Regions from separate parts of the Streptomyces sp. NPDC039480 genome, predicted to be linked through region 2. Evidence: riboswitches for the same ligand, from Rfam matches in the RefSeq annotation. Region 2 holds a riboswitch; each other region holds the start of a gene.

The links. A riboswitch is a leader RNA that binds a small molecule or an ion and turns the genes downstream of it on or off. The one in region 2 is predicted to bind cyclic di-AMP.
Region 1: it holds a riboswitch for cyclic di-AMP, as region 2 does, so the genes downstream of both, ACZ56E_RS07405 (C40 family peptidase) here and ACZ56E_RS36630 (transglycosylase family protein) in region 2, are expected to answer to the same signal.
Region 3: it holds a riboswitch for cyclic di-AMP, as region 2 does, so the genes downstream of both, ACZ56E_RS38455 (transglycosylase SLT domain-containing protein) here and ACZ56E_RS36630 (transglycosylase family protein) in region 2, are expected to answer to the same signal.

Annotation. Positions count from the first base shown of each region.
Region 1 covers NZ_JBVITX010000002.1:304,599-307,591, forward strand. The annotation lists gene ACZ56E_RS07400 (hypothetical protein) at 1-76, shown strand, start outside; gene ACZ56E_RS07405 (C40 family peptidase) at 157-1,395, opposite strand; cyclic di-AMP (ydaO/yuaA leader) riboswitch at 1,404-1,559, opposite strand; gene pcrA (DNA helicase PcrA) at 1,816-2,993, shown strand, end outside.
Region 2 covers NZ_JBVITX010000016.1:68,355-71,347, forward strand. The annotation lists gene ACZ56E_RS36625 (LysM peptidoglycan-binding domain-containing protein) at 1-628, shown strand, start outside; cyclic di-AMP (ydaO/yuaA leader) riboswitch at 824-975, shown strand; gene ACZ56E_RS36630 (transglycosylase family protein) at 980-1,702, shown strand; gene eno (phosphopyruvate hydratase) at 2,036-2,993, shown strand, end outside.
Region 3 covers NZ_JBVITX010000018.1:116,063-119,055, reverse strand. The annotation lists gene ACZ56E_RS38455 (transglycosylase SLT domain-containing protein) at 158-880, opposite strand; cyclic di-AMP (ydaO/yuaA leader) riboswitch at 885-1,041, opposite strand; tRNA gene ACZ56E_RS38450 (tRNA-Met) at 1,773-1,846, shown strand; gene ACZ56E_RS38445 (hypothetical protein) at 2,033-2,993, shown strand, end outside.

The sequences.
Region 1 (2,993 bases), on a different contig from region 2:
CCTGAGGCGAACCGTGAAAGATCCGTTCGCGCCGCCGGATGCGCCGTGGTGGATGAGCCGAGTCAAGCGCCCGTGAGCCCGCGTGGCCCGCATCCGGGGAGGATGCGGGCCACGCGCGCGTAGAGGGTGTCTCGGGCCCTGGGAGGGGGTTCGTTCTCAGGCGGGGCGGACCACGCTGTGGATCGGCATGTAGTAGATCGACTCGACGCGGACGTTCGCGCCCGGCTTCGGGGCGTGGATCATCTTGCCGTTGCCGATGTAGATCCCCACGTGACTGATGTCGTCGTAGAAGAACACCAGGTCACCCGGCTTGGCGTCGGCGGTCTTCACGGTCGTGCCGACCTTCACCTGGTCCCACGTGGTGCGCGGCAGGGAGATCCCCGCGGCCTTCCACGCGTCCTGCGTGAGTCCGGAGCAGTCGTAGGAGTCGGGGCCGGTGGCGCCCCAGACGTACGGCTTGCCGATCTGGGCCTCCGCGAAATCGATGACCTTCGCGGCCTTGGTGGCGTAGCTGCCGTCGGTGCTTCCCGAGCCCGAACCGGAGCCTGAACCGGAGCCCGAGCCCGAGCCTGATCCCGTGTCGGAGCCAGATCCGGAGCCAGATCCGGAGCCGGAACCGGAACCCTGGCCGGCCTCGCGCTCCTTCTCCCGCTGCGCCGCCTCCTCGGCCTTCCGCTCCCGCTCCGCCTCCGCGGCCTGCTCACGGGCCAGCCTCTCGGCCTTGCGTTTGGCCTCCTGCTTCTTCTTCCGCTCGATCTCCGCGAGCCGCGCCTTCTCCTCGGCGGTCAGCTTCGAGAGGAGCTCACGCGCGTCACCCAGCTTCTTCTGGACGGTCCGCTTGCTCGTCCTCAGGTCGTCCCGCGAGTCGCTCAGCGTCTCGAGGCTCTTCGCGGCCTTCGTGCGCTGCTTGGTCGCCGACGCCTGCTGCGCCTGGTAGTCGTCGACCGCCTTCTTCTGGCGCGTGGTGAGCCGGTCCGCCAGGTGGTTCTGGTCGAAGTAGCCCTGCGGATCGTCGGCGAGCATCATCGTGGCCGTCTCGGAGACGGCGCCGGTGCGGTACTGGGCGGCGGCGAACGAGCCGAGCTCCTCGCGCGCGTCGTTCAGCTCGTCCGTGCGTGTGGCCACGTCGTCGAGCAGACGGTCGACCTTCTTGCGCTGCTTGTCGGTGCGCTCCTTGGCCGAGTTGTACTTCTGGGTGGCCACGCCGGCCTGCCGGTAGAGCTCGTCGACCTTCTTCTGGACCTCTTCGAGGCTGGGCTTCGTCGGCGCGGAGGGCGCCGCCTGCGCGCTCTGTGCCAGGAGGGCGACGGAGGTGAGGGCTGCCGTCGTGATGCCGACGGCGGGGGCCGTGCGTATGCCGGCTGTACGGGTCCGCGGCTTGCGGTGCGACGCCAAGGGAGGCGACTCCTTCCGTAGACCGCCTACCGGGTTAGCTGTCGGGTTCGGGCGGGTGGTTCGGAAGGCTGCCCTACAGTCCCGTACTTCGTACGGGACCGATTCACCCCAAGGTTCTGGTGGGTCCCCGGCTCCGAACGTGTCGGACTCGGCGGAGGCCACCCGTTCCCGGCGGGGTTCGCCGGTGGGAGGGCGAGTGGCCCGCCGGGCACGCTAGCCAACCCGTGTGGCTCCTGTGAAGGTTGATGTTCGATATGCCCGATACATTTTCGTGACTTTACGAGACCCTTGACGCGGACACGATGGAGACACGGAGAGACGTAGCGGATCGTGATCGTCCGTGAGCGCGGAGTGGGAAGTCCGGGGTGTGTCCGGAACCCGCAGCGGGTTGTCAGTGGGGCCGCCTAGACTCGGGAGGCGATGAGCAGCCTCTTTGATGACAGCTTCCTGGCGGACCTGCAGCCCTCCCGGGCCGCGGACGAAGCGCCCCCGCCGCCGCCCGAGGACAGCGCTCCGGAGCCCATTCCGGACGACTTGTTCGACGGGAAGTTCGACGCGCCCATGACCCGCGAGTCGCACTACCGCGACGGTGCCCCGCGCCCGGTCATCGACCCGGCGTCCCTCCTCGACGGGCTGAACGAGAACCAGCGCGCGGCCGTCGTGCACGCCGGCTCCCCGCTGCTCATCGTGGCCGGCGCCGGCTCCGGCAAGACCCGGGTGCTGACCCACCGCATCGCGTACCTCCTCGCCGAGCGCGGCGTGCACCCGGGCCAGATCCTCGCGATCACCTTCACGAACAAGGCCGCGGGCGAGATGAAGGAGCGCGTCGAGCAGCTCGTCGGCCCCCGGGCGAACGCGATGTGGGTCTCCACCTTCCACAGCGCCTGCGTCCGCATCCTGCGCCGCGAGTACAAGAAACTGGGCTTCACCTCCTCCTTCTCGATCTACGACGCCGCGGACTCCAAGCGCCTCATGGCCCTGGTCTGCCGCGACCTGGACCTCGACCCGAAGAAGTTCCCGCCGAAGTCCTTCAGCGCCAAGATCTCGAACCTGAAGAACGAGCTGATCGACGAGGAGGACTTCGCCGGGCAGGCCGCCGACGGCTTCGAGAAGACCCTCGCCCAGGCCTACGCGATGTACCAGTCCCGCCTCCGCGAGGCGAACGCGCTGGACTTCGACGACCTGATCATGACGACGGTCCACCTGCTGCGCGCCTTCCCGGACGTCGCCGAGCACTACAGGCGCCGCTTCCGGCACGTCATGGTCGACGAGTACCAGGACACCAACCACGCCCAGTACGCCTTGGTGCGCGAGCTCGTCGGCCCCTCCGGAGGCGACGAGGACGACCCGGCCGAGCTGTGCGTCGTGGGTGACGCGGACCAGTCGATCTACGCCTTCCGCGGCGCCACCATCCGCAACATCCTCCAGTTCGAGGAGGACTACACCGACGCGACGACGATCCTCCTGGAGCAGAACTACCGCTCCACACAGACGATCCTCACCGCGGCGAACGCGGTCATCGAGCGGAACGAGAGCCGCCGCCCCAAGAACCTCTGGACCAACCAGGGCGCGGGCGCCCGCATCACCGGATACGTCGC
Region 2 (2,993 bases):
GGCCGACTCCAAGGGCTCCAAGGGCCCTGAGGGTTCCAAGGACTCCGAGGCCCCTGAGAAGGGGACGGGCAAGCCTTCTGACGAGGCCACGGACTCCGCCGACCCGGAGCGGCCCTCCGGCGACGCGAGCGACACGCCCGCCTCCGGCGACAGTTCGCGAGAGAAGAATCACGAGGAGTCCGGCGAAAAGGACGGCAAGGGCGGTAAGGACGGCAAGGGCGACGCCGAAGGCGCCGAAGGTGCCGAAAACGCCGACGGCAAGGGCGACTCCGGCAAGTCCGGCCAGAAGGACACCACTTCGCCCACGCCCGAGAAGTCGACCGACCCGGCCGACGACGCCACGGACCCCAACGGCTCCTCGTCCGGCCGCCACCGCGGCGACCGCGCCGACGAGAACGACAGCGCCGGCGACCGTCCCGGACGGCACGCCTCGCGCGGCGCCGACCGCTCCGAGAAGCTCGCCGACGGCACGTACACCGTGCGCTCCGGGGACAACCTCTCGGTCATCGCGGACGACTTCGGGGTCGACGGCGGATGGCACGAGCTCTACAGCGAGAACAAGAAGACCGTCGGAGGCGACCCGGACCTCATCCTCCCCGGTCAGAGCCTCGATGTGGGCGAAAAGTAACGGAAATTGACGATGCGTCTGCGGGGGACTTGGCATGTGTTGTCCGGTTTGGCGCGAGTGAGAGATGGGTCTCAGAAGCCCTGATCGTCTTTGAAATTCGGTGGGGAGCGTGTCTACGGTCGTGACCGCTCGCCACTGGTGAGCCCCGCCGGTCGGTACGCCGAATCCTGCCAACGGCCGGACGGGAACAGTCGTCGCTCAAGAGCGCCGTGGGCAGGAGCGGGGGACCCAAGGTAAGTGCCGTGTCATGCGGCTAGGGGTGAAGCCGCACTCGCGAGAGTGCGGCCGGGCAACCACATCGGCCCGAACCCGACAGCTCACCTCGCAGGCGTCGGTGTAGGGGATCAACTCATGCTGCTTTCCGGCAAGGGCAAGCACCGCCGCCCGTCCAAGGCCACTCGTGTCGCCACGCTCGTCGGCGTGACCGGCGCCGCCGTCGCCGCCCCGCTGATGGCGGCCGGCTCGGCCTCCGCCGCCACCGCGTCCGAGTGGGACGCCGTCGCCCAGTGCGAGTCCGGCGGCAACTGGTCCATCAACACCGGCAACGGCTACCAGGGCGGGCTGCAGTTCTCGCCGTCCACCTGGGCCGCGTACGGCGGTACGAAGTACGCGCCGACCGCCGACAAGGCCTCCAAGGCCCAGCAGATCGAGATCGCCGAGAAGGTCCTCGCCGGCCAGGGCAAGGGCGCCTGGCCGAGCTGTGGCGTCGGCCTCTCCGGTGCCTCGTACAACGGCGGCGGCTCGCAGCAGCAGGCCCCGCAGCAGCAGAGCAAGCCGCAGCCGCAGCAGACGCAGCAGCAGGCCGCTCCGCAGCAGCAGGCCGCGCCGAAGCAGGCGGCTCCCAAGCCGCAGCCGACGCCGCAGACCGAGACCAAGAAGACCGTCGAGACCCCGACCGGCAAGAAGGTCGAGAAGGGCGACGGCGAGTACAAGGTCAAGACGGGCGACACCCTGTCCAAGATCGCCCAGGCGCACGACGTCAAGGGCGGCTGGCAGAAGGTCTACAAGCTCAACGGCGACATCATCGACGACGCCGACTTCATCTACCCGGGCCAGCAGCTCCACCTGAGCTGACCCGGCCGGTCACGGCCGTGCCTCGGCGGACGCACGGCCGTACCCCCCGTCCCCACGGGCTCCCCGCCCCGGTGCGCGTATCCCCCGTACGCACCGGGGCGGGGCCATGTCCACACCCCGGTCCGGATCCGCGCCACGCCCCTCTTGTTCGCTACTAGCGAGTAGAGAACATGGTCTTACGCCCTGTTTCCACGCCATATGGGCCTTGTGCCGTCCCAGGGGACGGGCGGTCGGCTGGCTGAAGCCCCGGAGCCGGTTAGGCTCAGGAGACGCAGGGCCGAAGCGGCCCGGCGTAATCGTGTTTACGCGTCACACTCCCAGAAGGAGATGCTCGTGCCGTCCATCGACGTCGTCGTAGCCCGGGAAATCCTGGACTCCCGAGGCAACCCCACGGTCGAGGTCGAGGTCGGCCTCGACGACGGCAGCACCGGTCGTGCCGCCGTTCCGTCCGGTGCCTCCACCGGTGCCTTCGAGGCCATCGAACTCCGTGACGGTGACCCCAACCGTTACCAGGGCAAGGGTGTCGAGAAGGCCGTCCTCGCCGTCATCGAGCAGATCGGCCCGGAGCTCGTCGGTTACGACGCCACCGAGCAGCGCCTGATCGACCAGGCCATGTTCGACCTGGACGCCACCGACAACAAGGGCTCGCTCGGCGCCAACGCCATCCTCGGCGTCTCGCTCGCCGTCGCGCACGCCGCCTCCGAGGCCAGCGACCTGCCGCTGTTCCGCTACCTCGGCGGTCCGAACGCGCACCTGCTGCCCGTCCCGATGATGAACATCCTGAACGGCGGGTCGCACGCCGACTCGAACGTCGACATCCAGGAGTTCATGATCGCCCCGATCGGCGCGGAGTCCTTCTCCGAGGCCCTGCGCTGGGGCACCGAGGTCTACCACACGCTGAAGAAGGTCCTGAAGAGCAAGGGCCTGGCCACCGGCCTCGGCGACGAGGGCGGCTTCGCCCCGAACCTCGACTCCAACCGCGCCGCCCTCGACCTCATCCTCGAGGCCATCAAGGAGGCCGGTTACGTCCCCGGCGAGCAGATCGCGCTCGCCCTCGACGTCGCCGCGTCCGAGTTCTACAAGGACGGCACGTACCAGTTCGAGGGCAAGTCCCGCTCGGCCGCCGAGATGACCGAGTACTACGAGGAGCTCGTCGCCTCGTACCCGCTCGTCTCCATCGAGGACCCGCTGTTCGAGGACGACTGGGCCGGCTGGAACGCCATCACCGAGAAGCTCGGCGACAAGGTGCAGCTGGTCGGCGACGACCTGTTCGTCACCAACCCGGAGCGCC
Region 3 (2,993 bases), on a different contig from region 2:
CAACCGGAGCGGCCCATTCTCCTTGACCATGCTGTGAACTGACCCGGGTTTCCAGCGATCCGATGACATGGACGGCGGCTTCACCACACGACTGAGCCCCGGAACGCCATGCGTTCCGGGGCTCAGTCACCGACCGGGAAGGGGTTGGGGGTGCGGCCTAGTAGGGGCCGTTGACGTTGTCGATCGAGCCGTAGCGGTCGGCCGCGTAGTTGCAGGCGGCGGTGATGTTGGCGACCGGGTCGTAGCTGTCGGTCGACGTGCCGGGCACGTGGTAGGCGGAGAACGTGGGGCCGATGACCTGCAGGAGCCCCTTGGAGGGGGTTCCGGCGACGGCGTTGGAGTCCCAGTTGTTGATGGCCATCGGGTTGCCGGAGGACTCCCGCATGATGTTGCGGTGGATGCCCTCGTAGGTGCCGGGGATGCCGTGCTGGGCCATGATGTCGAGCGACTGCCTGATCCAGCCGTCGAGGTTGTTGGCGTAGGACTTCTTCGCCACGGCGGGCTCGGCGGCGGTGTTGCCGCGCTCGGACCGGTCCGCCCGCTCGGGGGCGGCCGGGGCCTCCTTGCCGAGGGTGAGCTCGAGACCGGGGTGGATCAGCTTCGGGTCGTCGCCGAGGACGCCGCGGTTGTCCTGGTACAGCTTCTGCCAGCCGCCGCTCACGGAGTGCTCACGGGCGATCTCGGCCAGGGAGTCACCCGCGACGACGACATAGGTCTTCGGGGCCGCGGCGGGCTTGGCGGCCGCGGCGGCCGGCGCGGCGGCGGCCGTGGTCGCGCCGAGCACCGGAAGAACGAGCACGGCGCCGCCGGTGCCCGCGGCGGCGATGCCCCGGGTGAGCGAGCTGGACTTGGGACGGCGGTGCTTACCCTTTGCGGGCATGACGAATTCCTCTCCGTCGCCTGCGGGGTGAGCTGTCGGGTTCGGACGGGAGATGTCCGGTCGCAGGGCATGCGACTTCACCCCGAGCCGTCCCGTCACCGGGATCGGCGGCTTACCTGGGTCCCCCGCTCCTGCCGTGCGTGAGTGAGTGGGTGTGGGTGGGAGAGTTTCCGGACAGCGGCAGGATTCGGCGTTCCATCCGGATTGACGGTGACGTTAGGCGAGAAAGCCGGTGCGGAACAAGGCCGGAATTCGAATGGAGGGAATGCGCGGGCCCGTACCGCGTGATCAAAATCCCGCACCCTCTTTGATCGAAAACCCAACTCTCTTTGCGCAGAACGAGAACGCACTCCGCGGCCCGCGAAGCCGAGGACACCGGGGCGTGACGCAATTCACGGAGCGGGGTACGGCATTTCCCTCGAGTGCTCCACCAGGCGGCCAAGTGCAGCGTATGGCACTAACGAGTCAATTAGGTCGTATCTGGAAGAATACGGACATGCGCAAAGGTGGCTGTTCACGCCAGAACGGGCATTTCGCATCGCGTCGGTGTCGACCCGCCCAGCCCGGCCCGAGGTGAGGCCACGGGCATCCGACGCCGCGTCAACAATGCTTCTGCCGCGTAGAAAGTGACGCCCGCCCAGAAAAGGAGGGCGGCCGAAACGGAGGGCCCGCCCGCAGGAATTCCCTTTCCGGCGGACGTAGGTGAGGGCGGGAAAGGGAAATGTTCCCCATTCTTCTGGCGCACCCTCACCTTGTTTCTGATGCGGCATCACGGAGCGGAACAGCGGTTCGTGTGGCGGTGTACTGCGCGGCCCCGCAAGGCACTTGCCGCCCCCTGCGCCGCGCCGTGGTGTGAGAGTCCTCCGCGGTGGCGTAGGGTGGAGGAACACGACGCGGGGTGGAGCAGCTCGGTAGCTCGCTGGGCTCATAACCCAGAGGTCGCAGGTTCAAATCCTGTCCCCGCTACTGCAACAGCAGGGCCCGGATCCCATGTGGATCCGGGCCCTGCTGCATGTCACCGACGACCGCGAAACTGGCACCGCCACTCCTGCGCCCCGACGCCCCTGACATGTGTGCCATCAGTCGCACAACCATTCGCCCATCCCGCCGGTCATACGCGCGACACACACAGCAAGATCCGATGGGGGAGTCTTGAAGAAGTTCACGGCAGCGCTGGCCACGGGCCTCGTGGTCTGCACTGCCACACAGGTCGCCGCGCCCGCGGCGCACGCAGGGGACGGCGATTCGCGCAGCCGCACGGAAACCCTGCAGGAGGGCGGCAAGATCTACGCCCTCTACGAGCACATGTCCGCGCGTTTCCACCCCAAGGACGTCACGCTCGAGATCCACGCGAAGAACGACCCCGAGGTCCTCGCCAGCGTCCGCCTGACCGGCACCGAGACCTGCCCCGACTCGGGCGAGTGCTACGAGGACACCTTCCGCTCCGAGCCGGTCACCCTGCCCGCCATGGGCGCCTACGTCATCGACGTCGTGGCCAGGGACGGACAGCCCAACGAGATCGTCCAGCGGACGACCGGCTTTCTCAACTACGGCCTCAACCCCAAGCTGACCCTCACCAGCAGCCACCCCTGGATCTCCTACGACAACCCGACCGGCAAGGTCACCGGAACCCTGGTGGCCGAGGACCCCCGCACCCACGAGGTGAAGCCGTTCGCCGGGGTGGGCATGTACTACCGCGCCCGGGAGACCCGCAGCGAGGGATGGGAGTGGACGAACTCCGCGGGGCGGTTCACCACGTCGGGGTACTCCGGTGAGTACGGCACCGACGTCACCTATGAGTACATGTTCGACCAGGAGTACGAGTCGCTCCACCTGCCCTTCCGCAAGCAGGAACTGAAGCTCAAGGTCGACGCCCCGAACGGCACGGTCACCGCCCCTTACGGCAGTGACATCCCCGTCAACGGCAAGCTCACCCGCATCGCGGACGACGGCACCGAAAAGCCGCTGGCCGCCGAGGTGCGCGTCGGCACCGGAGATGTGGGAGACCCCGGCAAGACCGTGGTGAGCGGCGAGAACGGCGCCTTCTCCACCGGCTACACCGTCAGGCGCAGCGGCCCGGTCAGCGTCCAGCCGAGTGCGCGGAGCTGGTTCA